Regions from separate parts of the Terribacillus jepli genome, predicted to be linked through region 4. Evidence: predicted binding sites of a transcription regulator. Region 4 holds the regulator's gene; each other region holds the start of a gene.
The links. The regulator Rex, encoded in region 4, represses fermentation and respiration genes when NADH is low (regulators of the CRP and FNR family bind a similar motif). The targets are predictions, from matches to a motif close to TTGTGAAATATTTCACAA.

Region 1: AB1K91_RS16245 (DUF1641 domain-containing protein) is a predicted target of Rex. The motif match lies at 4,334-4,351, and genes of this name have one in related genera.
Region 2: AB1K91_RS16140 (nitrate/nitrite transporter) is a predicted target of Rex. The motif match lies at 3,532-3,549, and genes of this name have one in related genera.
Region 3: AB1K91_RS04505 (cytochrome ubiquinol oxidase subunit I) is a predicted target of Rex. The motif match lies at 1,590-1,607, and genes of this name have one in related genera.

What each region holds. Positions count from the first base shown of each region.
Region 1 covers NZ_JBFEGH010000016.1:60,705-68,349, reverse strand. The annotation lists gene chrA (chromate efflux transporter) at 1-468, shown strand, start outside; gene AB1K91_RS16255 (MFS transporter) at 537-1,739, opposite strand; gene AB1K91_RS16250 (NAD(P)/FAD-dependent oxidoreductase) at 2,650-3,828, opposite strand; gene AB1K91_RS16245 (DUF1641 domain-containing protein) at 3,859-4,275, opposite strand; gene AB1K91_RS16240 (hypothetical protein) at 4,792-5,007, opposite strand; gene AB1K91_RS16235 (hypothetical protein) at 5,164-5,622, shown strand; gene cyoE (heme o synthase) at 5,651-6,559, opposite strand; gene moaC (cyclic pyranopterin monophosphate synthase MoaC) at 6,540-7,022, opposite strand; gene modB (molybdate ABC transporter permease subunit) at 7,035-7,645, opposite strand, start outside.
Region 2 covers NZ_JBFEGH010000016.1:41,889-49,533, forward strand. The annotation lists gene AB1K91_RS16125 (TRAP transporter substrate-binding protein) at 1-82, shown strand, start outside; gene AB1K91_RS16130 (TRAP transporter small permease) at 122-613, shown strand; gene AB1K91_RS16135 (TRAP transporter large permease) at 610-1,920, shown strand; gene AB1K91_RS16140 (nitrate/nitrite transporter) at 1,956-3,461, opposite strand; gene AB1K91_RS16145 (nitrate reductase subunit alpha) at 3,648-7,331, shown strand; gene narH (nitrate reductase subunit beta) at 7,321-7,645, shown strand, end outside.
Region 3 covers NZ_JBFEGH010000003.1:64,177-71,821, forward strand. The annotation lists gene AB1K91_RS04490 (GNAT family N-acetyltransferase) at 243-572, shown strand; partial or broken gene AB1K91_RS04495 (GNAT family N-acetyltransferase) at 630-866, shown strand; gene AB1K91_RS04500 (nucleotidyltransferase family protein) at 890-1,432, shown strand; gene AB1K91_RS04505 (cytochrome ubiquinol oxidase subunit I) at 1,648-3,048, shown strand; gene cydB (cytochrome d ubiquinol oxidase subunit II) at 3,035-4,051, shown strand; gene cydD (thiol reductant ABC exporter subunit CydD) at 4,051-5,772, shown strand; gene cydC (thiol reductant ABC exporter subunit CydC) at 5,759-7,492, shown strand; gene AB1K91_RS04525 (GRP family sugar transporter) at 7,586-7,645, shown strand, end outside.
Region 4 covers NZ_JBFEGH010000025.1:42,665-50,309, forward strand. The annotation lists gene AB1K91_RS19510 (ABC transporter permease) at 1-338, opposite strand, end outside; gene AB1K91_RS19515 (ABC transporter ATP-binding protein) at 335-1,057, opposite strand; gene AB1K91_RS19520 (redox-sensing transcriptional repressor Rex) at 1,196-1,822, opposite strand; gene abc-f (ribosomal protection-like ABC-F family protein) at 2,276-4,231, shown strand; gene tsaD (tRNA (adenosine(37)-N6)-threonylcarbamoyltransferase complex transferase subunit TsaD) at 4,428-5,435, opposite strand; gene rimI (ribosomal protein S18-alanine N-acetyltransferase) at 5,432-5,881, opposite strand; gene tsaB (tRNA (adenosine(37)-N6)-threonylcarbamoyltransferase complex dimerization subunit type 1 TsaB) at 5,878-6,576, opposite strand; gene tsaE (tRNA (adenosine(37)-N6)-threonylcarbamoyltransferase complex ATPase subunit type 1 TsaE) at 6,573-7,025, opposite strand; gene AB1K91_RS19550 (hypothetical protein) at 7,170-7,645, shown strand, end outside.

The sequences.
Region 1 (7,645 bases), on a different contig from region 4:
CTCGTCTTCGGGGGCGGTCATGTTGTCCTTCCACTCCTTGAACGGGAATTCGTCTCTACAGGATTGATCAGTCAGCAAGACTTCCTTGCCGGCTACGGCGCTGCCCAGGCAGTACCCGGGCCATTATTTACATTTGCTGCTTATCTCGGAACTGTACTGTATGGCTGGCAGGGAGGTTTGCTTGCTACACTGGCCATTTTCCTTCCAGCCTTTTTGCTCATAATCGGGACTCTGCCATTTTGGGCGAGCCTGCAGAAAAACAGCGGTTTCCGCAAAGCTTTCGCTGGAATCAATGCTGCAGTTGTAGGAATCTTGATCAGTGCTTTTTTTATCCCTATCTGGTCCACGACTATACACACAGCCGCTGACATTGCACTTGCTGCTGTTTACTATAGCCTGCTGGCCTTCTGGAAAGTGCCAGCTTGGGTCATTGTAATAATCGGCGCTATCAGCGGCTTGGTGTTATAGTAGTTTCCATGTGCCAACAAAGGGTATGAGGAGGACGCATACCCTCTGTTGATTATTCCCAGAATGTATCAAGCTTTTGTTTTTACATTCGCTTTCAAACTGCACATCCCTAGCAATATCGCTAACAGCAGCATGATCAAACAACCGATTTGTACTGCAGCTGCCACACTCGTCAACTGGTTGATACCAGCAAGGACTGCCGTCATCCCGATAATTAAAATGGCTTCAATTGATTGATACATACTCAGCATACGACCCATCTGCTCGACCGGAATCCGCTCTTGCATATAGGTCACATATCCAGCATTGGCAAAAGCCAGCGCGCCGGATAGAATGAATACACCTGCACTTGCCGGTATAAAGCTTTGCGAAAAAGCGAACAGTACATATCCCATGGCTCCTGCTGCTGCACCATATGTGAGTAATTGAACCGACCTGAAATAACGGGTTACTGCAGTAAGCAGTACGGAACCAGAGATAAAGCCGATTCCAGCAATACTTACAAGTAATCCATATGAAGCTTCTGAAAGTCCAATCGCTTCTGCACTAAAAGCCACTTCCATGGAATCGACAGCCGCGGTCATGACGGTAAAGCAGCTGAACAAAAGAAGCAGAAATGTCAGCATGACAAAGCTTTTACTATAATCGAAAACCAGACGCCAATCCTCTTTCCAGATCTGCAGCCATTTGCTTTCCGTTTTCTCCTCCAAGGCAGCTTTTACAGATGGCAAAGCAAAGCAAATGACTGCCGCCATCAGCAAAAGTAATATATTTACGGTTAACGCAGCCTCAACAGACCCAGCACCAACCAAGATCCCCGCTGCTGCCGGCCCTATCACAAAGCCGCTGCCATCCGCAATAGCGCGATATGAATTGAATTTCTGCCAGTGCCGTTCTTCGATCAATCCAGTTATATAGGGCAAACTCGCTGGTTCAAAAATGGATCCAGCTGCTGCAACGAAAAATACCAGCACATAAATTTGCCATAGGGAATCGGCCATGATCATCCCGGTTATTCCGACAGTCCTTATTAAGTGCAACGTAATCATCAGCTTTCGATTATCCAACCGATCAATAATACTTCCAGCCCAGCTGTTCATCAGCAATCCTGCTGCCGGTTTGATCATATAGAGGATGGCGACAGCTGCTGCTGTCTGCTCTGCCTGCTCATATACTTTCAAATTCAAAGCAATCAAATACAGCCAATCCCCACAGGAAGCACAGGTAATCGCTATCAGCATTCCAATAGCACGGAAACGGTATTTCCCCATCTTCATTCCTCCTCATTTTCTGAAGTGAAGCAAATAAAAAAATCCCACCCCCAAGATTGTCATCTTAGGGGCGAGATTCCGTCGCGGTGCCACCCTAGTTTCCCTGACAAGTCACCCTGCCAGACTCAAAAAGTACACGCTGAATGCGTAGACCTTTGTGCAATAACGAGCACTCCCGGCCTGCCATCATCTATCCGGCAAGCAGCTCCACGGTTTGTTCCAGCTGGGCTCCTCCACCCTTTTCAGCATTGCAGGGATTCTCTGTAGAAGGAACTGACACACTATACTACTCCGTTTCATCACTTGTAAATTTTTTCTATATTAACACTCGAATGTCTATTGTGCAATACATAGCTTTTTTTTATACCCTTTTATTAAGCGACCCTAGTCTCCATGTAGCAAATAATGGTACACTTGGTCTCTGGCATAATGCTTTTCATCCGAGGTGAAACAATGTTTAAAATAGTCATTTTGATAATTTTTCTTCTTTTTATGTATTTCATTCTGAGGGGAGAAAAAAAAGGTGTAAGATATTCCACCCTCACCTACTTCACATTGCTTTCCATCATTTTCATAACCGGAATCATATACATTTCCAACAAATATCGGATATATGACGGCCCTGTATTGGAGGGTGGTTTCAACAGTCTTTATCATTGGGTCAGTGTATTTTCCTATTTATACATCATTCCAACAATCTTACTTATTGCATATACATTATTCAAACTGATTCCCAAGCTGTCTGAACTGACTTGGATAAGAGTCACCATGTACATTTTTTGGTTCGCTTTGCTGGCAGGATTGAGTTATGTATCCTTCTTTATCTTCATACTTATTTTCTATGGTTTTGCACCTTAATCGATCTGGCATTATAAAAAAAGACACTTCCCGAGGAAGTGTCTTTTTTATTTTAGTAAGCTAAGCTGAATAGGCCTTTAACGTGAGTCAAGTAACGGATGTTACTTGCTTCTTTCATCATTGTTGCCGGAAGGCCTTTCAATGGTGTTTGGTTAGCACCGACAAATGCTACAGCATCCTTGCGGCCAAGGCTTGCAAGTGTCCCGGAGTTGATCGGGCTGAAGCTTTCCATTGTTTTGCCTTCAAGATAAGCGAATAGGTTATAGCCCACTAGCTCACCCATTTGCCAAGCGATCTGTGCTGTTGGCGGCCATGGGCGACCGTCTTCACCGAAGTAAACTGCACTGTCACCGACAACAAAGACATCTTGATGGCTCTTGGACTGCAAGTATTCGTTCACAGTCGCACGGCCGCGGTCTGTTTCCAAACCGGATTCCGCCACCATCGGAAGGGCTTGAACGCCACCAGTCCAAACGAATGTGTTCGTTTCGATTTTCTGACCATCTTTCAATTCCACGACATTGCCTTCCACATTCGTTACTGGCAAGCCAAGCAGGAATTCCACGCCGCGTTTTTCCAAGCTGGATTGTGCACGATCGATAAGGTGCTGCGGAAGCATCGGAAGGATCTTCGGACCAGCTTCGACCAGCTGCAGCTTGATTTCTTTCGGATCTACGCCAAGAGGCAAGCAATAAGAAGCAAGCTTGTCCGCGATTTCGCCAACCAGCTCAACACCAGTCAAACCGCCGCCACCGATAAGGATCGTTGCATCTGCAGGGTTTTTGGAAGCTGCATATGCTTTGATTTTATCTTGGATTTGGTTGAATACTTTATTTGCATCGTCAACGGATTTAAGAACAAGGCTGTTCTCTTCCAATCCAGGGATGCCGAAGTAGGCAGTCTTGCTGCCAAGACCTACAACCAACGCATCATAAGAAAGTGTGCTGCCGCCTTCAAGGACAACTTCTTTCTTGTCGACATTGAAGCTTTCCACTGTTGCAACTTTGAAGTCTACATCCAAACCTTTCAGAAGCTTCGTTACAGGCATTGCCACTGCTTGCTCGGAAATGCTGCCCGCTGCAAGACGGTGAAGCTCAGTGATGATTTGATGTGTCGGTGTTTTATTGATAAGTGTTACATTCGCTTGTGCTTTGCTGTAATACTTACGTACGGTTTGAGCGGCTAAGACTCCGCCGTAACCGGCGCCTAAAATAACGATATTCTTTGCCATACTTAATCCTCCGTCCTTACCTTTATGCTCTTATTTTTGTTTTTGTCTTTCTTTTTCGTTCGCTACTTCCAAATAGCTTTGAACAAAACGGAACATCTTCTGTGCTTGTGGATCTTTCATCAGACGAAGCAATCCAAATAGGCCGATCGTTTCGTTGCTTGCTTCCGCGCGATCCTTCGCTTCGATTGCAGTTTGGGCAACTGATTTCACGGAGTCCGTCACTGGGTGAAGCACTTCTGAAATTGCATTAACTGTATCGGATTTCAACACATCATCTGTTGCTACAGCTTGCGCGAAGTCGTAAGAAGCAGTCAAAGCGTTCACAAGTTCATTGATCTTTGGCAGCTGTTCGATCAGGGAAGTCAATGATTCTTGTACTTCAGGTTTTAGCAATTGGTCAACTAGGTCTTGTTGGCTCTGGCTAACACTTTCGTTTGTTTCTGACATAACGTATTCTCCTTTGCTATGGCAATGCATTATATTTATACGTAAACATTATACTTCGTTGTGAATTTGTTCACAACTGTACGTTCACAAATTGCTCAAAATATCCACCTACAACTTTACTCCTACTTAGAGAACTTGTCAAAAGATATTTCACACACGTTAATGTTTTTTTTCATTTCCTATTATATATTCAAAAAAACGACATAATAAAAGCCTTTTCACTCTTCTGCTTTCGTAGCTTTCCCTTTTTCGAAAAAAGTATTAATATCTTTATGCTTTTCCCGGGCTCATCTTCTCATAGTGGCCGCGAATGACACTGTACACCCAAACAGAGTGAATCCACTAGAGACCATTCCAAGAAGCCATCATCCGAATGCCTGTTGCGAAACTTCAGCGCGCGCACCATCCATTCCATTTGCCTTGTCTGGAACTGACTAGATCGGTGTCGGGATGAAAAATGAACCAACCACACCAAAAACAATACCTCTGCTGATAAGATCAATACGGCCAGCCCGTTCATTTCCGCTGTTTTGAAACGATGCATGAAACGGAAACGCCACAAAAATTCATGAATCCCAATCCAATGATAAGCAGCCCATTGTCCTTTGCCGGCAAGGACTTCTCACTTCTGCTGCTCCCGTGATTCGTAGCAGAAAAACGATGCGCATTGAATGCATATATGATGTTGCCGACAACGCAGCCCATCCGGATAAAGCCCCTTTTTACTTTCATGATTTGATTCTCGTTTGTCGGTCATAACCACCTTCTTCTCCTATTTTAAGAGCTATACTCAAGGCGTGTATGAGAGAAACCGGTAAAAATAAGATAGGCAAGCTACCCTTACACAGGGGCCTACATACGATGAAGAAGAAGCAAGAAGGGAGAATGATGATGTACAACGAAAACGACGATAAACAAAATCAGCAACGGCAAATCCAGTTTCCAGGCGGACCTGGATTTGGTGGTCCCGGCATCGGTGGTCCTGGCTTCGGCGGACCTGGTTTTGGAGGCGGGCAAGGCGGATTTCCATTTGGACCTCCTCCAGGAGCTGGCGGGCAAGGCGGACAGCAAGGTCAGTTCGGTCCTCCTCCCGGTCCTCCTCCATCTCAAATTCCGCAGCTGCAGTCAGTAAGCGGCGGTCCTTCTGCCTTTGCTGTCGATCCGGGCGGAATCAGCTTTTGCCTTTTCCGGTACACTTATATACAGCTAGAAAACGGACAGCGTTTCTGGTACTACCCTGTCTTTGTCGGGCGTACCTCCATTGCCGGCTTCCGCTGGCGACCGCAGCAGTTCCGCTGGCAGTATTTCGGCATCGACCTCAATCGTGTCGCAGCATTCAGTTGCTAATTGGAAAAGCCGGGCTTGCTGCCCGGCTTCATACATATGCTAAGAAGAATATCAGCAGGTGAACTTGCAAGTATATGATGGACAACTGAAAATTAATGGTTGCCCATCGTTGCTGATCGGATTGACGCCCCCCGAGCACGGTTTGCAGCAGCCAGGCAACGGTGAACAGTAGACTGATCAGCTTTCCGCCGCTTGCTAGCGGAAAGAGTGGAATCAATAAAAGTAGTAGCATGAGGTAGAAGGCCATATGATACCGCGTTTTCCTTATTCCTTTGACTACAGGAAGCATCGATAATCCAGAAGCTTCGTAATCGCTAAATCTTCTGCATACGATTGCATAGGTATGCGGAACTTGCCATAAAAACAAAAGCAATACAAACGTAATCGGCGCAAAAGTCAGCTGTGGGTTCAAAACTGTCCAACCTATCAAGGGAGTAACCGCTCCCGACAAACTTCCGATGAGTGTGTTCCATGTGTAACGTCGTTTTGACCATACTGTATAACAGACCACATACAAAAACCAGCCAATCATTCCATACAAAAATGCCTCCACTTGTAAGTATAGAAGTATAGCACCGCCGGATGCGGTTGTTAGAATGCCGAGCCATACAATGGATGCAGATGACATACTGCCTGTAACAGTCGGACGTTTCTGTGTACGCCGCATCCGCTTATCTATTTCCGCTTCAAACCAATTATTCCAAATAAGAGCCCCTGCAATAAGCAGCATACAGCCTGCCCAAAGAAGCATGAAAGTGCCGGCATATTCCAAAAAATCGAGGTTTTGCATTTGTAAGCATAACCAAAATCCGAGTAACGCAGGTAGTGTATTAGCAATCAGGACACGCCCCTTTACCAAGTACCATACATTCTCCAGCCATGAAGTAGACTGCCTCGATGACCTCGCTGCGGCCGGTTTAACGTTTGAAGTCTCCACTCTTCCCACCGCTCTTCTCTTGAAGATAAAGCTCTCCAATCGTAATTCGTTTATCCACAGCTTTACACATATCATATATAGTCAATGCAACGGTGCTTGCCGCAGTCAACGCTTCCATTTCCACACCTGTAAGCCCGGTTGTTTTCACCTCCGATTGAATGTATAAGATATGAATATCATTGTCCTGCTTCCATTGGAATTGTATATCCACAGCTCCAATCGGAATAGGATGACACATCGGAATGAGATTCGATGTCTGTTTTGCGCCCATGACTCCAGCTACTTGTGCAACTGCCAAAACATCTCCTTTTTTGTTCCGGAGTTCCGTGATGGAACGATAGACATCTTCATTCATTCGTACACTAGTCCTTGCAATTGCCTTTCGAGCCGTTGGCTGCTTATTTGTCACGTCCACCATATGCGCTCTCGCTTGCTCATTGAAATGGGTAAAAGAATTTTCCATGCTTGTTCCCCCCTAATCATTTTTCCGTACCATCCATAACATCAAGAAAGAAAAACCAATCAGCAGGACCACCCATAACCATGCCAGTTGCACCTCCCCCGCCTCCAATGCGATATAGATCGCTGTCGGGATTGTCTGGGTTTTCCCTGGGATATTCCCTGCGAACATGAAGGTGGCACCGAATTCTCCCAGGGCTCTGGCAAATGCCAAGATGGCGCCGCTGAGCAGTGCACGTTTGGCCAGCGGGATGGATACGTACCAGAATACTTGCCAACGACCAGCTCCATCGATACGTGCAGCTTCCTCAGCCGCTTGAACATCACCTTGAAAACCGATTTTTGCAGCATGATACATAAGTGGGAATGCCACCACGGTCGCTGCCACTACAGCTGCCAGCCAAGTAAAGATGACTTGTTTCTGCAGAACCCACTCCAAACCTATACCAAACATGCTGTTTCTGCCGAGCAATGTAATCAGCAAAAATCCAATGACAGTTGGCGGAAGCACAATCGGCAGCATCAAGATCGTTTCGACTATCGCCCTGCCTTTGAACTTGACGTGTGCCATCAGCCTGCCAACGAAGGTTCCAGCTATAATAACCAGCAGTCCGGCACAGAACGTCA
Region 2 (7,645 bases), on a different contig from region 4:
ACTAGTGCAGCCGCTGATTGAAGAGAGACGAAAGGACCCGGAAGTGGCTAAAGTCTTGGATGACATTGCAGCCCTGCAGTGACACGGCGGCGTTACAGAAAAACCAGAGGAGCTGAACGAGGTGGAAAAAGTACGGTATTGGGTAGATAAATGTATTTTGCTGGTGACTTGTACATTGACTGTCTTCTTGGTTGCAGGTGCAATCTGGCAAGTCTTCACACGCTTTGTCCTGCAGAATCCGAGCGTGTTCACAGAAGAGGTATTGCGGTTTTCTTTCATTTGGGTTGGATTGCTCGGAGCAAGTTATGCTTTTGGAGTGAAAGAGCATATTGCACTCACATTCCTGATGTCCAAATGGAAGGCTGCCAAAGATAAAAAAGCAGCCGAGCTAATTATCGAAGTGACGGTGCTTCTGTTCATGGTCGTCGTCTTTATCATTGGCGGCACACAGCTGATGCTTGCTTCCATGACACAGACTTCGCCGGTTCTTGGACTGCCGATGGGCTATGTCTATGCTGCGCTGCCATTGTCCGGTTTATTGAGTGTGTATTACATCGTGACGAATCGACTTATGGCACGTAAAGAAGCTGCCCGTGGGAGGGATGCAGCATGACGAGTGTCGTTCTTGCGGGTATTGTACTATTTGCTTTGTTCTTTCTTTTGATTTTTTTCGGCGTCCCGATTGCGATCAGTATCGGTTTATCATCATTGGCAGCAGGAGCAATGCTGCTGCCATTCGACGAAATACTAATGGTTGTATCGCAGCAGTTCATCGCTGGAATTGATAGCTTTGTCCTGTTGTCGCTTGTTTTCTTTACATTGGCAGGAAGTATCATGAATACCGGTGGCATTGCATTGCGCTTGATCAATTTGGCCAAGCTGTTGGCTGGACGACTTCCTGGTTCCTTGGCGCACACGAATGTCATTGGGAATACTTTGTTCGGAGCCTTGTCCGGATCTGCCATTGCATCAGCTGCAACGATGGGGAAAATCATGGCGCCGATGCAGAAGAAAGAAGGCTATGATCCATCTTATTCAGCAGCTGTGAACGTAGCTTCTGCACCGGCAGGTTTGATCATCCCGCCAAGCGGCACGCCAATCTTATATTCTGTTTTAAGCGGCGGAACATCGATCGGCGCCTTGTTTATTGCCGGGTATTTGCCAGGTATCCTAATGTCGGTGCTAATCATGGTGACAGCCTATATCGTGGCCAAAAGAAAGGGCTATGCGGTTTCCGAACCAATCCGCTTCTCCCAGGCAGCAAAAGTCGTTCTCGATGCTATCCCAAGCCTGATGCTGATCGTAGTCGTCATCGGCGGTATTTCATTCGGTGTCTTTACCGCAACAGAGGGAGCGGCTGTGGCAATTTTATATGCACTGGTGCTGAGTTTGATTTACCGCAGCTTGAAGTGGAAAGACATCCCGATCATTCTTCGGGATACGGTCATGTTCTCCGGGGTCATCCTTCTTTTGATTGGCGCATCAGGAGCGATGTCCTGGATTTTGTCTTATTCCAAGCTGCCGCAGATGCTTTCCTCCGGCATACTTGACTTCAGCGGTAATGCGGTCATACTGATGCTCATTATCGTCTTGATCCTTTTGGTTGTCGGAACCTTCATGGATATCGCGCCTGCCTTGCTTATCTTTACACCGATCCTGCTGCCGGTTGCGTTGGAATTCGGTGTCGATCCGATCCATTTCGGAACGATCATGTCGATGGGATTGGCTATCGGTACGATTACACCACCAGTGGGAACGGTCCTTTTCATCGGATCCAAGGTCGGCAATGTTACGGTTGAAGAAATGACGAAGCCATTGCTGCTGTTCTACATTCCGGTTTTTCTTGCCTTTCTTGCAGTAGCCTATATCCCGGCACTTAGTCTCTGGCTGCCGGAGCTCATGGGTGTACTCGATAAATGAAGAGAAAGCCTTCTTCCACGGGAAGAAGGCTTTTGTTATTGGCTAACAGCTAAATTGGTTACATCATTGAATATCCCGACATAGCTCTTTGTTTCTCCTGCATTGTTTTTCACGGGACTGATTGTCAGCCATTCTGGATAGATCTCCCCGTTCTTTCGCTTATTCCATATTTCCCCTTCCCAGAAACCTTCTCTTTCAATAGACTGCCACATGGCTTCGTAAAAGGCTTTATCATGTCGACCGGATTGCAGCAGATTGGGCTTTTTACCTGCTACGTCATCCTGGGTGTAGCCAGTGATGCGGGTGAATGCCGGATTGATTTGCTGAATGACCAAGTGACTGTCCGTGACCATGATACCTTCCGCTGTTCCGCTGATGATCTTGCTGCTTACATCCACTTGTTCGCGGTAGTAAAGATAGACGACGATCAAAAAACTCACCATCGCGAATTCGGATAATAGCATGAAGGCGATTGCGTGTTGTCCAGTGATGGCGGAAACCGATGTAAGAAGCAGCGGCGGGAAGAAGCCGCCTAAGCCACCCATGGCAGACACGATTCCATTCACGATCCCAGCTTGTTTGTGGAAATACAACGGTACGAGCTTGAAAACCGTACCGTTTCCGATACCGACTGTACATGCCACGGCAAGCGCGCCAACCGTATACCAAGGCAGACTTGGAGAGAAGGATAGCAAAATGCCGGACAAGGCGACACCGACGAATACAAGCATCAATAGGATGAAGGCATCGAAGCGATCAGCCAGCCATCCCCCGACAGGACGCAGCAGGGTGGCGATGACAATGAAGATGGCAGTCCTGATCCCGGCATCAACGGGATCCAGCCCGAAGCTGTCGACCAAAAGACTTGGAAGGAATACAGTGAACGCCACAAAAGCCCCGAATGTAATGAAATAAAACAAACTGACAAACCAGAGAATCGGGTTTCGGTAAACACCTTTGATTTGCTCTACCATGGATTTCTTTGCTTTCTCTTCACGCTTGTCTCCGAATAGGAAAATAAGCACGGCATATACGAGAAGTAAAATCAAATAAAGTTGCACGGTGCCTTGCCAGCCTATCGCTCCTGCTAGAATCGGTGCGCCAAAGGTCGTGATTGCTGTCCCGATATTGCCGATACCGTATATGCCGTTAATGAAACCGTGTTTTTCCTTCGGATAGTATTTGGGCAGGGAAGTCACCCCGATGGAAAAGGTTGCACCGCCTACACCTAAAATCAGCCCCCCGATAATCAAATCCATGAAGCTATCGGCTGTACTGATATAGAAAACTGGTGCCGATAAAATGATAAAGCTAAACAAGAAAATGATCCGTGACCCGATTCGATCTGTATAAAAACCAATCGGAATCCGTAATAGCGACCCAAGTACGACAGGAATAGCCGTAACGAGTGAGGCTTGGCCGGAAGTCAGTGTGATATCTTCCCGGATGTAAGGCATCAAGGAAGAAAGCAACACCCAAATCATGAACCCGACTACCAGACTGGATGTTTGCAAAGATAGCTGAATTGTTGGTTTTTTCATGAGGAAACCTTTCCTTTCCATTAGTAAGTGTCTTTTATGCTGTTATCTTACAAACTCTGTTGGAAGCAGGTAGTGAAAAACATCACAATCTAGGATGTTTTTTTTGCGTATGTGTGATGTTTCTCACAACCTCGATTGCAAATCGGTGTTTAACTGAATGTAAGAACTTCGTTTGGAGGGACAACAATGAAAAAGAAAAGCTCACCGCTCTGGCAACGTATGCATTATTTGAAACCAATCGAAAAATATGCCGAAAAGCATAGCCAATTACAAGAAGGAAACCGAGACTGGGAGAACGTTTACCGGAAAAGATGGCAGCACGATAAAGTGATTCGTTCCACTCATGGTGTGAACTGCACGGGTTCTTGCAGCTGGAACATATATGTGAAGGATGGAATTGTCACCTGGGAGGGCCAGCAGCTGGACTACCCGACAACCGGACCGGATATGCCGGAATTCGAACCGCGCGGCTGTCCCCGCGGTGCAAGTTTCTCCTGGTATATCTACAGCCCTCTGCGCGTGAAGTATCCATATGTAAGGAAAAAGCTGCTCCACCTGTGGAGGGAAGCGTTAGCAGCGCATGCCAATCCGCTGGAGGCATGGAAATCAATTGTGGAAGATAAAGAAAAAGCTATGTCCTATAAGCGCGCACGAGGAAAAGGCGGATTGGTGCGCGGCACATGGGAGGAAGTAACGCAGCTTATAGCAGCGTCGGTATTGTATACGATGAAAAAGTATGGGCCGGATCGCAATGTCGGCTTTTCCCCGATCCCGGCAATGAGTATGATCAGTCACGCAGCAGGAAGTAGGTTCATGTCCTTGATCGGCGGCCCGATGCTGAGCTTTTATGATTGGTATGCTGATCTGCCGCCTGCTTCCCCGCAAATTTGGGGAGATCAAACCGATGTACCGGAATCATCGGACTGGTTCAACTCCAGCTATATCATGACATGGGGTTCAAACGTACCGCTCACACGTACGCCGGATGCTCATTTCCTTGTCGAAGCACGATACAAAGGAACAAAAGTCATTTCTGTCAGCCCGGATTATGCGGAATCCACAAAATTTGCAGACGACTGGCTTTCTGTGCGCCAAGGAACGGATGGGGCGCTAGCCATGGCGATGGGGCATGTCATTTTGTCAGAGTATTATCAGAAGCAGCGTACGCCGTATTTTGAAACATACGCCAAACAGTATACAGACTTTCCTTTTGCAGTAAAGCTGAAAAAAGACGGCGATATATTCACGGCCGATCGTTTTCTCCATGCCAAGGATATTCATCTATCAACTGAAAATGATGAGTGGAAACCTGCGATGTACAACAAGGCAACCGATCGTTTCGCCATCCCGCATGGAACAATGGGCTCCCGCTGGGACAAAAAAGGGAAGTGGAATCTGAAGCTTGAGGATGAACAGACCGGCGAGAAAATCGAGCCTGTATTGAGCTTCCTTGGCCGGGAGGATGAAGTGGTGCATGTGAGCATGCCATACTTCGATGCCCAGGAGAATAAAGCGCTCCCACGCGCCGTACCTGTCAAAAAGCTCGAGATGGATGGGAAAACAATGTACATCACGACAGTTTACGATTTGATGCTGGGGAACTATGGTGTGGACCGGGGTATCGGTGGCACAGTCGCAAAATCGTATGACGACATCGCGCCATTTTCACCAGCGTGGCAGGAAAGCATCACCGGTGTCGACCGTAACTTGGTCATCAAAATAGCGAGGGAATTTGCGCAAAATGCCGTGGACACAAATGGCAAGTCCATGATCATCGTCGGTGCCGGCATCAACCACTGGTTCAATTCCGATACCATTTACCGCGCAGTGCTGAATCTCGTCCTGCTAGTCGGTGCACAAGGAGTGAATGGCGGCGGCTGGGCTCATTATGTCGGTCAGGAGAAACTGCGTCCCGTGGAAGGCTGGAACAGCATCGCGACGGCGAAAGACTGGGGCGGACCGCCGAAACTGCAAAATGGTACATCCTTCTTCTATTTCGCGACAGATCAGTGGCGGTTTGAGGAAACACCTGTCAGCGATTTGACGGCTGCAACGGTGGACCGTGCCCGATATGATCATCATGGAGACTACAATGTCTTGGCGGCAAGGCTCGGATGGCTGCCGTCTTACCCGACTTTCAATAAGAATGGAATAGCATTGTACGAAGAAGCCGTTGCTAAAGGAAAGCAGACTACAGAAGAAATCGGCGAGTATGTGGCTGCCCAGTTAAAAGAGAAAGAACTGCAATTCGCGATAGAGGATCCGGATGACCCAGTCAATTTTCCGCGTACGCTATTTGTCTGGCGGGCGAATCTGATTTCCAGCTCCGGAAAAGGGCATGAGTACTTTTTGAAACACTTGCTCGGAGCTTCACATGGCCTGCTCAATTCAGATGAGGAAAGCATACGGCCTGAGGAAATTAAATGGAGGGACGAAGCACCGGAAGGAAAGCTCGATTTGCTTGTGAACCTGGATTTCCGGATGGCAGGTACAGCGCTTTATTCCGATGTGATTCTTCCAGCATCGACATGGTATGAAAAGCACGACTTATCCAGTACGGATATGCATCCATTTGTGCATCCGTTCAATCCGGCAATTGCTTCTCCATGGGAAGCGAAATCGGATTGGGATATATTCAGCACACTGGCTAAGGGAGTATCAGACCTTGCCAAGGAACTCGAAATGGCGCCAGTAAAAGAAGTGGTGGCAACACCGCTTAACCATGATACACCGGCAGAGATGGCGCAGCCTATGGGAGAAATCAAAGACTGGTCCAAAGGTGAATGTGAGCCAATACCGGGGAAAACGATGCCGCAGATTCACGTGGTCGAGCGTGATTATAAAGATGTATATGACAAGATGGTGGCACTTGGGCCGAATATCGGCAAGCAGCCGTTCGGTGGTAAGGGAATCAGCTGGGAAATGAAGAAGGAATACGAAGCGGTGAAGCATGTGCTGGGCACGGTTCAAAATGGCGGTATTGCCGATGGCTGTCCGGATATCAAACATGCACGGGATGCATGTGAAGCGATCTTGATGCTCTCTTCTACCACCAATGGGAAAGTCGCCGTGAAAGCGTGGGAAGCACTGGAGAAGCAGACGAGTTTAGAACTGAAAGATTTGGCTGAAGAACGGGAAGAAGAGGTATTCACATTCGATCAAATAACGGCACAGCCGAAAACGGTGATCACATCCCCTGCTTTCAGCGGTTCCGAAAAAGGCGGCAGAAGATATTCGCCTTTCACTACCAATATCGAAAAGCTGATCCCGTTCCGAACGATAACAGGAAGACAATCTTATTTCCTTGATCATGACATGATGAAGGAATTCGGGGAGTCTTTCGCCGTATTCAAACCGATCCTGAACCAGCAGCCGTTTCGCAGCAAGCGACCGGATATCGAAGGAAAAGAAATCACGCTGAACTATCTGACTCCGCATAATAAGTGGTCCATTCACAGTATGTATTTCGATTCGCAGCCGATGCTGACACTGTTCCGGGGCGGCCCAACAGTGTGGCTCAATAAAGACGACGCAGCAGAAGCTGGCGTGGAAGATAACGACTGGATCGAATGTTTCAATCGGAACGGCGTGGTCGTAGCACGGGCGGTCGTGTCACACAGAATACCAAGGACGATGGCTTTCATGCATCACGCCCAAGATCGCCATATTCATGTGCCGGGCACAAAGCTAACCAAAAACCGAGGCGGTACACACAATAGCCCGACACGCATTCATGTGAAGCCAACACATATGATCGGCGGCTATGCCCAATTAAGCTATGGGTTCAATTATTACGGCCCTACCGGCAACCAACGAGATTTGAATGTCATCATCCGCAAGCTGAAGGAGGTCGATTGGCTTGAAGATTAAAGCGCAAGTCGGCATGGTGATGAATTTGGATAAATGCATCGGCTGCCATACATGCAGCGTCACCTGTAAAAACACTTGGACAAATCGCCCTGGTGCGGAATATATGTACTTCAATAATGTCGAGACAAAACCTGGAATCGGCTATCCCAAACGCTGGGAAGACCAGGGGAAATACAAAGGCGGGTGGGAGTTGAAGGGCGATACTTTACGTCTGAAATCCGGTTCCAAGACAAGCCGGCTGCTGAATTTGTTCCACAATCCTTACTTACCGGAATTGGACGATTATTACGAGCCTTGGAACTATGATTATGAAA
Region 3 (7,645 bases), on a different contig from region 4:
GTAATAGTGCAGGCACAACACCACTAATTAAAGAATTTTAATATTTCGCGATAATTAACAAAGGTAAAGTTAACCAAAATTATAACAAAGATCCGAATTCTAATGAGTTCTAGCAGCGAAAACGTTTGGAAAGAGGACGGGACAAGAAGTAATTTAGCTTATTGAAAAACCGAACTTCAGGGCAAATCAAATTAGATTTTGCTCTGAAGTTCGGTTTATTTATTTAGAAGTATTCCTTCGTTATTCAGCGACATAATAAAGAAACTGCTACATTTACAGTGCGTGATGATACAGGGGATATCATCGGAGGTATCACCTGTACGTATTATTGGCAGCATCTGCATATCGATTTTCTTTGGGTGGAGAAGTCTATGCGGAAAGAAGGTATTGGCGCAAAGTTGTTGTCCGAAGCTGAGAATTTTGCCAAACAAAAAGGTGCCAGACTTATCAAATTGGATAGCTTCAGCTTCCAGGCACCCGCTTTCTATCAAAAGTATGGTTACAAAGTGTTCGGGAAAGTGGAAGATCATCCTGTTGGCTGTACCCAATACTATCTGGTAAAGAAGCTGTAGGAAACCTTTTGAACCGCATATTCGTAAGAAAGGAAAGGAGGAAACAAATACGTTTGTGAGCTGCAAAAAATGTATGCAGCAAAAGAAACTCGAGGAACAGGAATAGCTCATGATTTATTACAGATAGCCCTTACTTTTGCCAGCCAGCACTATAGCCGCTGCTATCTGGAAACATTAAGCAATATGACTGCTGCAAACCGTTTTTATTTAAAAAAGGGATTCCAGCAGATGGACAAACCATTAAGCCAAACGGAGCATTATGCATGTGATGTGTGGTATATCAAAGATCTGTAATCCAATGGAAAGAAGGCGATCCATTGCATTTTAGACCGGTATTAGAACTGCTGGAAGCTCGTGATATTTCCTATTCCATCGGCGGTTCGCTGCTTTTGTACCTAAAAGAACTTCCAGTAGTTCCGAATGATGTCGATATAGTAGTAGAAAGAGAGCTGTTTGCCGAAGCGAAGCAAGTGCTTCAAGAAAGCGCAGTAAAATACGAAGACAAGCCTGCCCAAGGTCGCTTTTTGACGAGGGCTTGCACAACCTTCGAGATGTCAGATGGCGTGGATGTGGATTTGATGACTGACTTTGCTGTTCTATATGAAACAAATGTTATTCGGATGCCATTCATTGCTGTCACGGAACAAACAAAGGAAGGCTTGCTGCCGCTTGGCAGTATGGAAGCTTGGTATGTTATGTATTGGCTGCTGCCAGGCAAGGAAAAGAAGCGAGCTTTGATGGAAGACTATTTTCACAGCAATGGTTTAACAGATACCTCGTACTTAAAGCAGGCGCTTATGCTTGATTTGCCGGAACCTGCAAGCGGAGCGATCAGCCGTTTATTAGCACATACACGATAAAACTAATGTCAAAATAATTTCATATAAATTACTTGAAAATCCCTTTTTGAAGGGTTTTTTTTATTTGTTAACAAAGCTGTGACGATTATGCCACAAATTGTTCAATGTTTCACAATCGCAAATAGGAAAGCAGGAGTATACTAAATGTAACAGGACCATGTGACTAATTTCACATAGTTTCCGATAAAATTATGATAAAGAAAGAAGGCGGCAAAATGGATGTTGTAGAGCTTTCGCGTATCCAGTTTGCATCAACGACATTGTTCCACTTCCTATTCGTTCCATTGAGCATAGGATTGGCATTCATCATTGCAATCATGGAAACTCTGTATGTTGTCAAAAAAGATGATAAGTACAAAAAAATGGCGAAGTTCTGGGGACATTTATTCCTGATCAACTTCGCAGTCGGTGTCGTGACCGGTATCCTGCAGGAATTCCAATTCGGAATGAACTGGTCGGAATACTCCCGTTTTGTAGGGGATGTCTTCGGTGCACCGCTTGCAATAGAAGCATTATTAGCATTTTTCATGGAATCCACTTTCCTTGGTTTGTGGATTTTCGGCTGGGATCGTCTGCCGAAATGGCTGCATGCACTATGTATTTGGCTCGTTTCCTTAGGTACGATCTTCTCCGCATTCTTCATTCTGTCTGCTAACTCATTCATGCAGCATCCAGTTGGGGAAGTACTGCAAAATGGCAGACTTGAAATGAATGATTTCTTGGCAATCTTGACGAATGGCCAGCTGTGGGTGGAATTCCCGCATACTGTGTTTGGCTCGTTCGCGACTGGTGCATTATTCATCATAGGTATTAGTGCCATTGCCTTTTTGCGCAAGAAACATGTGGAATTTTATAAAGGTTCCTTTAAGGTCGCTATTATTGTTGCTTTGATCAGTGGTATTGGTATTGCATTATCCGGGCACGAACAGGCACTTTACTTAGTTGAAACACAGCCGATGAAGATGGCTGCCAGTGAAGGACTATGGGAAGACAGTGCCGATCCGGCACCTTGGACAGTATTTGCCAATATCGATACGGAAGCGAAGGAGAATACTGGTGAACTTCAAATCCCTTATGCGTTAAGTTTCTTATCTTATGGTAAGTTCAGTGGTTCGGTCGAAGGCATGAATACATTGCAGGAACGTTATACAGAACTGTATGGTCCTGGCAATTACATTCCGCCGGTTAAAACGACATTCTGGAGTTTCCGTGTCATGACGGTATTAGGCGGAGCAGTTCTTGCTTTATCCATCTGGGGTGCGTATCTTTATGCCCGTAAGAAACTTGTTAACAGCAAATTGTATTTGCGCTTGATGATCATTGCAATCAGCTTCCCGTTCATCGGCAACTCCGCTGGTTGGATCATGACTGAAATCGGTCGCCAGCCATGGGTTGTGTTCGGTTATATGAAAACAGAAGATGCAGTCAGCGCAGGGGTGACTGCAGGCGAAGTATTATTCTCCCTCATCACTTTCTCTGCTTTGTATCTGATCTTGTTCGCGGTTATGATCACGTTGTTCGTCCGTGAAATCAAAAAAGGTCCTGAACACGATATCGAGAAGTCAGATCCGATTGCAGATCCGTTTACGAAGGAGGGTCAACATGCTTTCTCTTAATGAATTCTGGTTCATTCTCGTCGCTGTCTTATTCGTTGGCTTTTTCTTCTTGGAAGGCTTCGACTTCGGCGTCGGGATTGCAAGTAAGTTCGTAGCTAAAGATGATTTGGAAAGACGCGCTTTCATCAATTCGATCGGTCCATACTGGGATGCGAATGAAGTATGGCTGATTACAGCGATCGGTGCAATGTTCGCTGCTTTTCCGAACTGGTATGCATCCATGCTGAGCGGTTTTTATCTATGTTTCGCATTCATCCTGTTCGGATTGATCGGACGCGGGGTCGCGTTTGAGTTCCGCGGCAAAGCGGAGCACCCGACTTGGCGTAAAACATGGGACTGGGTGATTCTGTTTGGCAGCATCATCCCGCCGCTTGTTTTCGGTATCATGTTCACTGCCTTGATCCAAGGTGTGCCGATTGATGAAAATATGCATATGCATGCTGGTATCAGTGACGTCATCAACATCTATACAGTTCTTGGTGGGGTTACACTAACGATGCTGTGCGTATGGCATGGTCTTATCTTCGGAACACTACGTCTCATGGACACATTGCGCGAGCGCTGCCGCCGTGCTGCAAAGAATTTGCTTCCAGTCAACGCGATTCTGCTTGTGGCATTCCTAGGTATGACATTCTTTAAAACAGATATGTTCAGTGTACACGGCAATATCTTAGAATATCTATTTATGGTCGGTATCCTGGTTTATATCGCATCCGGCTATTTCATCACACGTAAACGTGATGGCTGGGCATTCTTGATGTCTGGCTTGATCATGATCCTGCTGATTGCATCCGTGTTTATCGGACTGTTCCCGCGGGTAATGATCAGTTCCATCAGTGAAGCGTATAGCTTGACCGTACAGACAGCATCATCAGGCGATTATTCTTTGAAAGTCATGACCTATATCAGTTTGGCGTTGCTGCCATTCGTATTAGGCTATCAAATCTGGAGCTACTACGTTTTCCGTAAACGAGTGGATCATAAGGAGCATATGGAATACTAATGGGCAGAAATTTAATGGCATACAAAGGAATAAAAACGGTGCTGCTAGGGCTCTCCGCATTGACGCTTATGCAAGCTGTAGCCATTATCTTTCAGGCGAAATGGCTGGCGGAGGCCATCACGCACCTATTTCATGGAGAAAGTTTTATATCTCAAATTCCGCTTATAGGCTGCTTCATAGCAGCCTTTCTTGCTAGACAGCTATTGCAGCTGATCATCAAGAAGGTATGTTTCCGATTTGCAGAAGCAACTGTCGAGGATATGCGGAAAGCATTTTTGGAAAGTGTATTCAAACTTGGACCGCGTTATACAAGACAGGAAGGTACCGGAAATCTGGTCACTTTCTTGTTGGAAGGGGCAGGAAAGCTTCGGGATTATCTGGAGCTGTTCCTTCCGAAGCTTGTTTCCAATATGATTACACCTTGGCTTGTTCTGATTTATATTTGGATGCACGATGACATTTCGGCGATCATCCTGTTGGTTACCATTCCGATTTTGATCGCTTTCATGATCCTGCTCGGCTTGGCTGCCCAGAAGAAAATGGACAGTCAGTGGAAGGCATATCGTATGTTATCCAATCACTTTGTTGATTCGTTAAGAGGATTGGAAACGTTGAAATTCCTCGGTCGGAGCAAGGAACATGGGGAGACGATCGAAAAAGTGAGCGGCCAGTATCGCAAATCCACATTAGGAACGTTGCGTATTGCTTTCCTTTCCACATTTGCGCTTGATTTATTTACACAGCTTGCGATCGCCTTTGTCGCTGTGACATTAGGCCTTCGGTTGATCGATGGAACACTTTTGCTGGAACCTGCTTTGATGATTTTACTGCTGGCACCAGAGTATTTCCTGCCGATTCGTGAAGTGGGGAATGATTATCATGCAACGCTCGATGGGAAAGATGCTGGTGACCAAATGCTTTCTGTCATCAAGCAGGCTGATGAAAAGCACAAGGGAAATGAAGCGGGTACTTGGGAAGAGAATAGTGAACTTGTCTTAAACGATGTAATGGTAACGTACGACAACGATCATCCTGCTTTGTCAGACATAAAGCTAAGGGTCAAAGGGAACCAGAAAATAGGATTGATCGGGGCCAGCGGTGCAGGGAAATCGACTTTCATTGATTTGCTCAGTGGTTTTATCGACCCTGTATCCGGTCAAATGGAGCTTGACGGGAAGCCCGTGGATTTCACAGCCGATACTTGGCAGAAACAAACGGCCTACATTCCCCAGCATCCATTCATCTTCCAAGGCAGCATCAAGGATAATGTTCGCTTCTATGCGCCGGAAGCTTCGGACGAACAAGTGGAAAAAGCGATTGATCATGCCGGGTTGCGCGATGTAGTCGATAAGCTGCCTGAGGGATTCGATACTTTGATCGGGGAAGGTGCCCGTTCCTTGAGCGGAGGTCAGGCACAGCGTGTTGTGTTGGCAAGAGCATTCTTAAGTGATCGTCCTATCGTTCTCTTGGATGAGCCGACAGCGCAACTTGATATTGAGACGGAATATGAATTGAAGGAAGTAATCGAGGAGCTTGCTGCAGATAAATTGTTGTTCTTCGCATCACATCGACTTCATTGGATGCAGGAAATGGATCTGATTGTCGTCATGGATAACGGCAGGATAGCAGAGAGCGGCACGCACGAACAATTAATGGCAAACGATGGCTTATATGTCCGTTTGCTGGAAGCACAAATGGGGGATAACCATGAAGCATCGTGACTGGATCATGTCATATGTCAAACGTTATAAATATCGCATGCTGACCATACTGCTGCTCAGTATGCTGACAGTCGGATCAGCTGCGGCGCTGATGTTCACATCTGGCTATCTGATTTCAAAATCATCGCTTTGGCCGGAGAATATCCTGCTCGTTTATGTGCCGATAGTCCTTGTCCGTGCATTCGGGCTGGGGCGCTCGGTATTTCGCTATTCCGAACGGCTGGTCAGCCATGATTTCATCCTACGTGTGCTGGCTAAGATGCGAACGCGTTTGTATCATCTGGTTGAGCCGAAAGCGGCGACGAGCAAGTCGTTGAAAACAGGAGAAGTACTGGGGATTTTAGCCGAAGATATCGAAAGTCTGCAGGATCTGTATTTACGTACGGTTCTTCCGACTGCATCCGCTGTTCTCCTGTACGTCATCAGTATTTGTGCATTAGGATTTTTTGATATTGGCTTTGCTGTCTATATGGCGATTTACTTTTTTGTGCTTGTTGTCGTCATGCCGATTTTCTCGCTTTTGCATATGCGCGCAGTCAATCAGGCTTACAAAAAGGATAAGGATGAGCTTTATCGATATGTAACAGATGGTTTCCTAGGTATTCATGATTGGCTGCTGAGCGGTCAGAAGAAACATTTTTTCAGCCGGTTTTACAAGCGTCAGAGTACACAAGATAAGCTTGACAAACGGTCAAAAAACTGGTCATATTACCGTGAATTCATCGGGCAAGTCATCGTGGCTGCCATGCTTGTCACGATGCTTGCTTTTGGTGCCGGCCTTTTTGCGGATGGAAGGATTGCTGGGGTATTCATCGCTGCTTTTGTCCTTGTCATCATTCCGCTGTCAGAAGCGATTTTGCCGGTTTCGAATGCGGTGGAGAAGTATCCTCGATATGAAGAATCATTGAACCGCGTCACGACGCTGGAAGCGGATCAGGAAACAATTGCTGAGCCTGAGTCCTATGAAGGCTCATTGGAAAATGTAGAGCTGACTATGAATGATGTGAGCTTCGGTTATGAGGAGCAGGCAAGTGTTATTAAGAACTTATCACTTGAACTGACACAAGGTAAAAAAATTGCCATCATCGGTAAGAGCGGTGCCGGTAAATCCACATTGCTTAAGCTGCTGCAAGGGATGCTTGTTCCCGATACAGGATCTGTTCAAATCAATGGATATGAAGCATCTGCAATCCGTCCGGATATGACAAAGCTTGTATCGGTATTGAATCAGAATCCGTATCTTTTCTATACGACTGTGGCAAATAATTTGCTGTTGGCGAATGAATCAGCATCGGAAGCAGAAGTGAAGGCTGTGATGAAACAAGTAAAACTGCATGATTTGGTTGCCAGTCAGCCAGAAGGATATCAGACATCGATGCAGGAAACAGGCCAGCGTTTTTCTGGCGGTGAGCGTCAGCGTATTGCTTTGGCACGTGTTCTGCTGCAGGATACACCAATTGTCATGCTGGATGAACCAACTGTAGGACTTGATCCAATTACTGAACGCGACCTGCTGAATACGATTTTTGATAGTCTGACCGGTAAATCATTGCTCTGGGTAACGCATCATCTCGTTGGAATGGAGCACATGGATGAGATTATCTTCCTGGAAGACGGCAACATAAAAATGCGCGGAACGCATGCACAATTGCTGCAGGATTCCTCGCATTATCGAAGATTATATGAGCTGGACCGTCCTGTGGTACCTCAGCATGTTTGATCCAAAGCGTAAACGCTTTGGATTTTTTTTATGCATAAGATACCATTCACTCCGTCATACTACGGTTAAGCATAATTGAAATGGAGTGACGTGATGGATATCCTTCTTGCCGTTCTGCCTGCATTGTTTTGGGGCAGTATCGTATTATTCAAT
Region 4 (7,645 bases):
GGCGGTGTGATTCCAAGCCCCAATAAAATCCCTTGAGTCAGTATTTCAATTACAATGAACGTAAGCACAAGCTTCCATGTGATGCCTTTGATGGATGCCCCTTTCTTTCTGGCATTTTGCGTTGCTGCCCCAATCATCAGCGCCACCATCAAGATGATATAAATGATATTTGCTGCGTCGAAGATGAACTGCAATACATATCCGACTGCAAACAGCTGGATGATGGAACGAATGGTGGCAATTAGTGTGTCTTTTTCCAGACCAAGTCGCAGCGTCTTGGATAGGATAAGCGGAATAAGGACAAATATCAAAGTGAGCAGCAAAGCGATTAAGCTCATACTTCTTCCTCCATAACAAAACGTCTGACAGCAGCATTCGACGTAGAATCAAGTAATGCAATTGGACCCGCTTCCGCAATTCCACCGTTCATCATGACCCAAACCTCATCAGCAACCGACTTTGCCTGCTCCAAATTATGTGTTATCCAAATGATCGTTGTGCCATGCTTTCGATTGATTTGGTTGATTAGCTTCTCAATATCCTGCTTGGAAACCCGATCCAAAGATGACGTGATTTCATCCAGCAGCAGAATCTCGGGTTGGTTCAGCAATGTTCTGGCAATGGAGACTTTTTGCTTCTGTCCGCCTGATAAATCTCTGCTGTTTTGATTCAATATATTTGTTTCCAAACCTACTAACTGTATAATCTGTTCTGCTTTATCATCCGATAGCTCCTTGCCAGCTAGCTGAAGCGGCAAATGCAAATTATCCCGAACAGTACCTTCCATCATGATTGCCTGCTGGAGGACGATTCCGACATGGCGGCGCAAGCTTACCGGATCATACGTTATGATTTCCTTCCCATCGATCAGGATGTTTCCGCCTGTTGGTGACAGTAACCCATTACACAGCCGAAAAAGCGTTGTTTTTCCCGCACCTGATGGACCGATGACTGCTGTGATCTTCCCCTTTGTGAACATACCGGTTATACCTTGGATGATTTGTGCCTTATCCGTTTCATATGTAACTTCCTTTAGCGAAATTGCTGCTTGCACCATGTCTCCACTTCCCTTTCTCCTCTATTTCCTAGTGTCTCTTCCCGACTGAATTTCAGCCATGTTTAAAACATCATTCTTACTTACTCACTACATTCCTTTATGTAAGAAAAAAACACCTCTAGATAAGAGGTGCTGGAATTAATAATGCTTCAGAAAATAAACTAATGACTGCAATTCGATTGCCAGATCGATATGGTGCACCCGAATATTGCTAGGCACGGCAATACGCGCTGGGGTGAAATTCAGGATGCCAGCAATTCCGCACTCGACAAGGCGGTCAGTGATTGCTTGGGCAGCATGCGCTGGCACCGTCAGGATTGCCGCACTTACATTGCCGATATATTTCTCCAAATCATCGATATGATAGACAGGTACGCCGCCAATATTATGATCCACTTTCCCTGGGTCGGTATCGAATGCCATCTCGATTTTTGTATTGTTATTTTTCGTGAAGTTATAATGCAAGAATGCCGTTCCAAGATTACCGACACCGATAAGTGCCACTTTCGTGATCTCGTCTTGGTCCAGTGTCTTCCGGAAGAAGTTCAGCAAGTACTCTACATTATAGCCATAGCCCTTTTTGCCAAGTGCTCCGAAATAAGAAAAGTCACGACGGATTGTAGCTGAGTCGACTTTCACCGATTCACTGAGTTCCTTCGAGGATACTCTCGTTTTGCCTTGCAGATGCAGGCTGTTGAGGAATCGATAATAAAGGGGCAGCCGCTTTGCCGTAGCTTTTGGTATTTTATTTTGATCCATATACATGCTCATTTATCCTCCTAAAGCCTGCAGTTTCCAAAAGCGAACTTCGTGCAGCCATGCAGCTGGTCAAAAAGGCCTCTCGGACTAGAACAGTATGGTTCTGTTACCTTTTCTCAAATATGGCCAGCTCTACTCCGACTAGACGGAATAATGGGTTGCAGACAGGTTCCCTTCCGGCATCTGTAAGGAGTTGCAGATGCTGGCTGCGGCTTCATCCTTGAATTGTTACGATATGATACTTTCACAAAGTACGATTATAGTTAACACCTTATTCTAACAGATATGAATAGGAAAGTCTTGTACAGATTCACAAAGAAAATGAGGGTGGGGTACCTTATCTCCATTTTAACAAATTCATTTACGATGTCCATCCGAATAAAAGCATAAAAGCGCGGGAATTCGGCGCTTGCTACTATTTTGTCACATAGGATACACTGATAGTATGAGGTGAACAAGATGATTTTATTGCAAGCGAACAATATTACAAAACTATTTGGCGCAGACGTCATTTTATCAAATATAAAACTGGAAGTACAAACACAGGATCGCTTGGCCATCGTCGGACGCAACGGTGCTGGTAAATCGACTTTGCTGAAGATCCTGGCAGGAGAATTGAGCTATGACGAGGGTAATGTATTTCTGTCGAAGGATGCCACACTAGGATATTTGGAACAGCACACAGGCTTAGAGTCGGAAAAGAGCATCTTGGAGGAAATGAAGACCGTCTTCGCCGATCTCATCCAGCAAGAAGATGAATTGCGCCGTCTGGAAGCAAAAATGGGCGATCCCGATCTCATTTCTGACGAATCGGCTTACCAGCAGCTTTTAACAAATTATGATACAAAACAGCAGGCTTTCCGTTTGAATGGAGGCTATCAATATGAAGCAGATATCCATTCTGTATTGAACGGACTTAATTTCGGGGACAAAGACTTATCCACTCCTGTCGGTTCATTGAGCGGCGGGCAGAAGACTCGGCTTGCCTTGGGGAAACTGCTGCTGCAAAAACCGGACGTACTGATACTGGATGAGCCGACCAACCACCTGGACATATCTACACTGGACTGGCTGGAAGGTTACTTGAGCAGCTACCAGGGGGCTGTCGTAGTCGTATCGCATGACCGCTATTTTCTCGACAAAACAGTCAATACCGTCATTGAAATAGCTCATAATCACTCTGTTCGTTACAAAGGAAATTACAGCAGTTATCTGGAACAAAAAGCTGCCAATTTTGAACGCGAGATGAAGCAATACGAGAAGCAGCAAGCAGAAATCAAAAAGATGGAAGAATTCGTCCAAAAGAATATTGCCCGTGCCACAACGACAAAACGGGCACAAAGCAGACGCAAGCAGCTTGAAAAAATGGAACGGATCGACCGCCCGCTGCATGATGCATCGTCTGCAAGACTCTCATTCGATATCGATCGACGCAGTGGAAATGATGTATTGAAAGTGAGCGACTTGTCCTATCAATATCCTGCGAGCACTACCCCAGTCTTTGAGCATGTCAGCTTCCATATGAATCGTCAGGACCGCATCGCCCTTACTGGTCCAAACGGAACCGGAAAAACAACATTGCTTAAGACGATCATCGGAAAGCTGCCAGCCAATTCTGGACAAGTAGAGCTGGGTACTGGCGTCAGCATCGGTTATTACGACCAGGAGCAAACGGAACTGCACTCCTCAAAAAGCGTTCTTGCCGAACTTTGGGATGATTATCCGCTAATGGATGAGAAAGATATCCGAACGATCCTCGGTAATTTCCTGTTCACTGGTGATGACGTACTGAAGGTAGTCAACACATTGAGCGGCGGCGAAAAGGCTCGACTTGCGCTAGCGAAGCTAATGATGCAAAAATCGAACCTCTTGATCATGGATGAGCCTACCAACCATTTGGATTTAGATAGCAAGGAAGTATTGGAGAGTGCATTGGCCGACTACCCGGGCACGATCCTATTTGTCTCTCATGACCGTTACTTCATGAATAAGGTTGCCACACAGGTGCTTGAAATGGCTGATAAACAAATTAAATCCTATTTGGGGAACTATGATTATTTTCTGGAGAAGAAACAGGAGCAGCAGGAAATTGCAGAATTGGAGGCTCTTGCTGCAGAAACGAAACAGAAAGCTGTCAGACAGGAGAATAAATCCACTTATCATCAAGATAAGGTACTGAAGCGAGAAATCCGAAAACGGGAAAGACGCATTGCCGAACTGGAAGAGAAGATCGCCGAGCTGGAGACAGAAATCGAAAGCAATGAAACATTGCTCACAGATCCGGATATCTTTCAGGATTATCAGAAAGCACAGGAGATAACCGAGAAGAATGAGCAGCTGCAGGCAACATTACTGGAAGTGATGGAAGAATGGGAAACACTCAGTGAAGAACAGGAAAGTTATACACAGGACTGAATGGGGTTACATTGTTGATATAATGGGATATGCACAATTTTATGCACATTATCCACAATATTCACATCGATTTCGGTCTGATTTATCCACTTCTATACCAGGTACTAATAGCGGGTTTTAAGAAGTTATACACAATCAACTACTTATATTGTGAATAAAAAAGCATCGTTTTCAACCAAGAAAACGATGCTTTTTATTATAACGGCATAGAAGCCCGTGCATTCATTGACATATCGGCAAATTTCTCTTGCTGATAAAGGATGGAAGCAGCAGCACCAATCATTGCTGCATTATCTGTACATAAAGCCAACGGCGGAATAAGCAGATCTGCCTGCTTGTCCGCAAATGCTTCTTCAAGTGAGGCACGCAGTCCTCTATTTGCAGCAACACCACCGGCAACGATGATTTGCTTCGCACCGAATTCTTCTGCCGCACGAATTGTTTTGCCTACCAGCACATCCACGACGCTTGCTTGGAAGCTCGCCGCTACATCGGCCGGCGGCAGCGTTTCTCCTTTTTGCTTGGCATTATGCAGCGTATTGATCACTGCTGATTTCAAACCCGAAAAACTGAAGTCGTAGCTCCCGGGCTCCAGCCATGCTCTAGGGAAATCAATCGACTGTTCACCTTCAGCGGCCAGCTTATCAATCCGTGGACCACCGGGATAAGGAAGCTGCAATGTCCTGGCTACTTTGTCGTATGCCTCTCCAGCTGCATCATCCCGTGTTTCTCCGATAACCTCGAAACTACCGTGCTCTCTCATGAGGACAAGCTCTGTATGACCGCCGGAAACGACTAAAGCAAGCAAAGGAAATGCAAACTCCTGCTCCAGGCGATTGGCATAAATGTGACCAGCAATGTGATGAACACCGATCAAAGGCTTACCAAGGGAAAAAGCCAGCGCTTTGGCAGCATTCACCCCGACAAGCAATGCACCGATAAGACCAGGTCCCTGTGTCACAGCAATAGCGTCCAAATCCTCTTTTTGAATGCCAGCTTGCTGAATTGCCTCTTCTATGACGAGCGTAATCTGTTCCACATGATGCCTGGATGCTATTTCCGGTACTACACCGCCAAAACGCTTATGACTTTCGATCTGGGAAGCAACAACATTGGATCTGATCACCCGGCCTCCTTCAATAACGGCAGCTGCTGTTTCGTCACAGCTTGTTTCAATTGCTAAGATAAGTTCTGATGTTTTCATAAATTCACCCACATTACAATCGCATCTTCTTGATTGTCTGTATAATAGTTTTTCCGTATACCACCCGGCACCAACCCGAATTTTCGATATAAATGCTGTGCTGTGAGATTGGACACACGTACTTCAAGAGATAAACGGTAAGCACCTGCAAAGATTGCCTGTTCCACGACATGCGCAAATAGCTTCTCACCCAGTTTTTGTCCCCTGTATTCTGGCAGAATGGCGATGTTCGTTATCTGTGCCTCATCGATGACAAGCCACATTCCGCAATAACCTGCAATCACACCATCGCTTTCGATGACAAAATAGTTTGCAAAGGTATTCTCCGTGATTTCACGTTCAAAAATATCAATGGACCATGGTACAGTAAATGATGCGGTCTCGATTGCATAAACAGCCGACACATCGGCTAATCGCATCGGACGGACTTTTACTTGCGCACTCACTTGTGCTGCTCCTGCTGCTTCAGCCAATTTGATTCCGCCTCCGTCATACGAACATAGTTCGGTACGATTTGATGTATATCATCCGTTTTCCTCACAGCACCGATTTGGGCTAGTACGGAAGGACGCGCATAATGCACAGCTCCTTCCGGAATAACTGCTTGCTCACCTAGCATTTCGGTGATCATACTGCGGTACATCTCGATATCCGGGCTTAGGAATAGAATTTTTTCCTCTCTTGTTCGCAGTTGTTCAAGCCAATCCGAGAAAAGAGGATTAACTGCTTCTTCCACCTGCTCGAATGATCCATTATTGCTGGCGTAAAGGGCTGTATACACCTGCCCCCTGCGCGCATCAAAGAAAGGACAGACATACCCTGAGAATAATTCTCCTTGATGAGCAAGCCCCTCAAGACTGGAAACACCAATGACCTCGATGCCAAGAGCCCATGCCATTGTCTTGGCAGTTGCCATACTTATTCTTACCCCTGTGTAGGAGCCTGGCCCCTGCCCTACAACAATCCGATCCAAATCGGCTGGTGCCGTCTTTGTTTCCTTCATCAATTGTTCGATTGCCGGCAGCAATCGAACAGAATGATCTCTGTGACCATGCATGACATGTTCACCTAAAGTTACACCATCCTTCACAATCGCTACTCCCAGCAGCTGATTGGATGTGTCCATGGCTAATATATTCATTCCATTAACTCCTCACAAAGCTTTTCATAACGTTCACCGATGGGCTTGAGCATAATCGTTCTTCCTTCTCCATCATGCTTAAGCGTAAGCTCCAAACGCTCCTTCGGCAAGTAATCTTCTATGAATTGTGCCCATTCCACAATGGAAACACCTTCACCTGAAAAATACTCTTCGAAACCAATATCTTCATCACTGTCCTCCAGCCGATATACATCCATATGATATAACGGCAGACGTCCTTCATATTCTTTAATGATGGTGAAGGTGGGACTGTTGATCGTCCGTTTCACACCTAGACCAGCACCAATCGCTTTTGTCAGTGTCGTCTTACCTGCACCAAGATCGCCTTCCATCGTAATGATATCTCCTGGCTGCAGCAGTTCAGCAAGCTGCCTACCAAACGAATTGGTTTCTTCTATTGTATGCATCGTCTTCATTAAATGGGTCATTACCATCACCTGACTCGCTTTCATTCTTTGTTCATCTATTTATCATAGCAAAGTATAACCTAAAAGCAAAAGCACCAGAAACAAAAAGGCTTTCGTGAATTTTTGGAGAATAGTTATACTATCAGCTAATAAAGGAGCATGCATATGGAAGCATTGGAGCAAATGTACAGCTATAGCTGGAATGGTGAAATAAAATCCTATCTGGATCAAGCGGATCTGCATAGATACCAACACATATGGATTGGTCGTTTCGGCGGAAGCATTGCGCACGGCGCTTATAAGAACGAGAATGCTTGCCTCATCTTTACAGGAACCGACTGGGAACTTGCAGTCATCATGGGAGCAGAGCATACAGTGGAAAGTGCTGCCTTCATCGCGGACTCACTTATCCTTAGACAGAGGAAAATCATCGAAACACTAGATGAAGATGTTTCCAGTGCAATCAAAAAAATCGACAGCTTTCTCATGAGTATGTTCAACAGTGTGCGTTTCCGTTCAACGGCAGCCAAGGTGAATGGTAATAGCTCTTGTTTGATTACCGTACGAAAAGCAGGCTACTTATATTGGCTTTCCATCGGTGAGAATGCGCTTTTTCATTTATCATCTATTTCGGATCATTC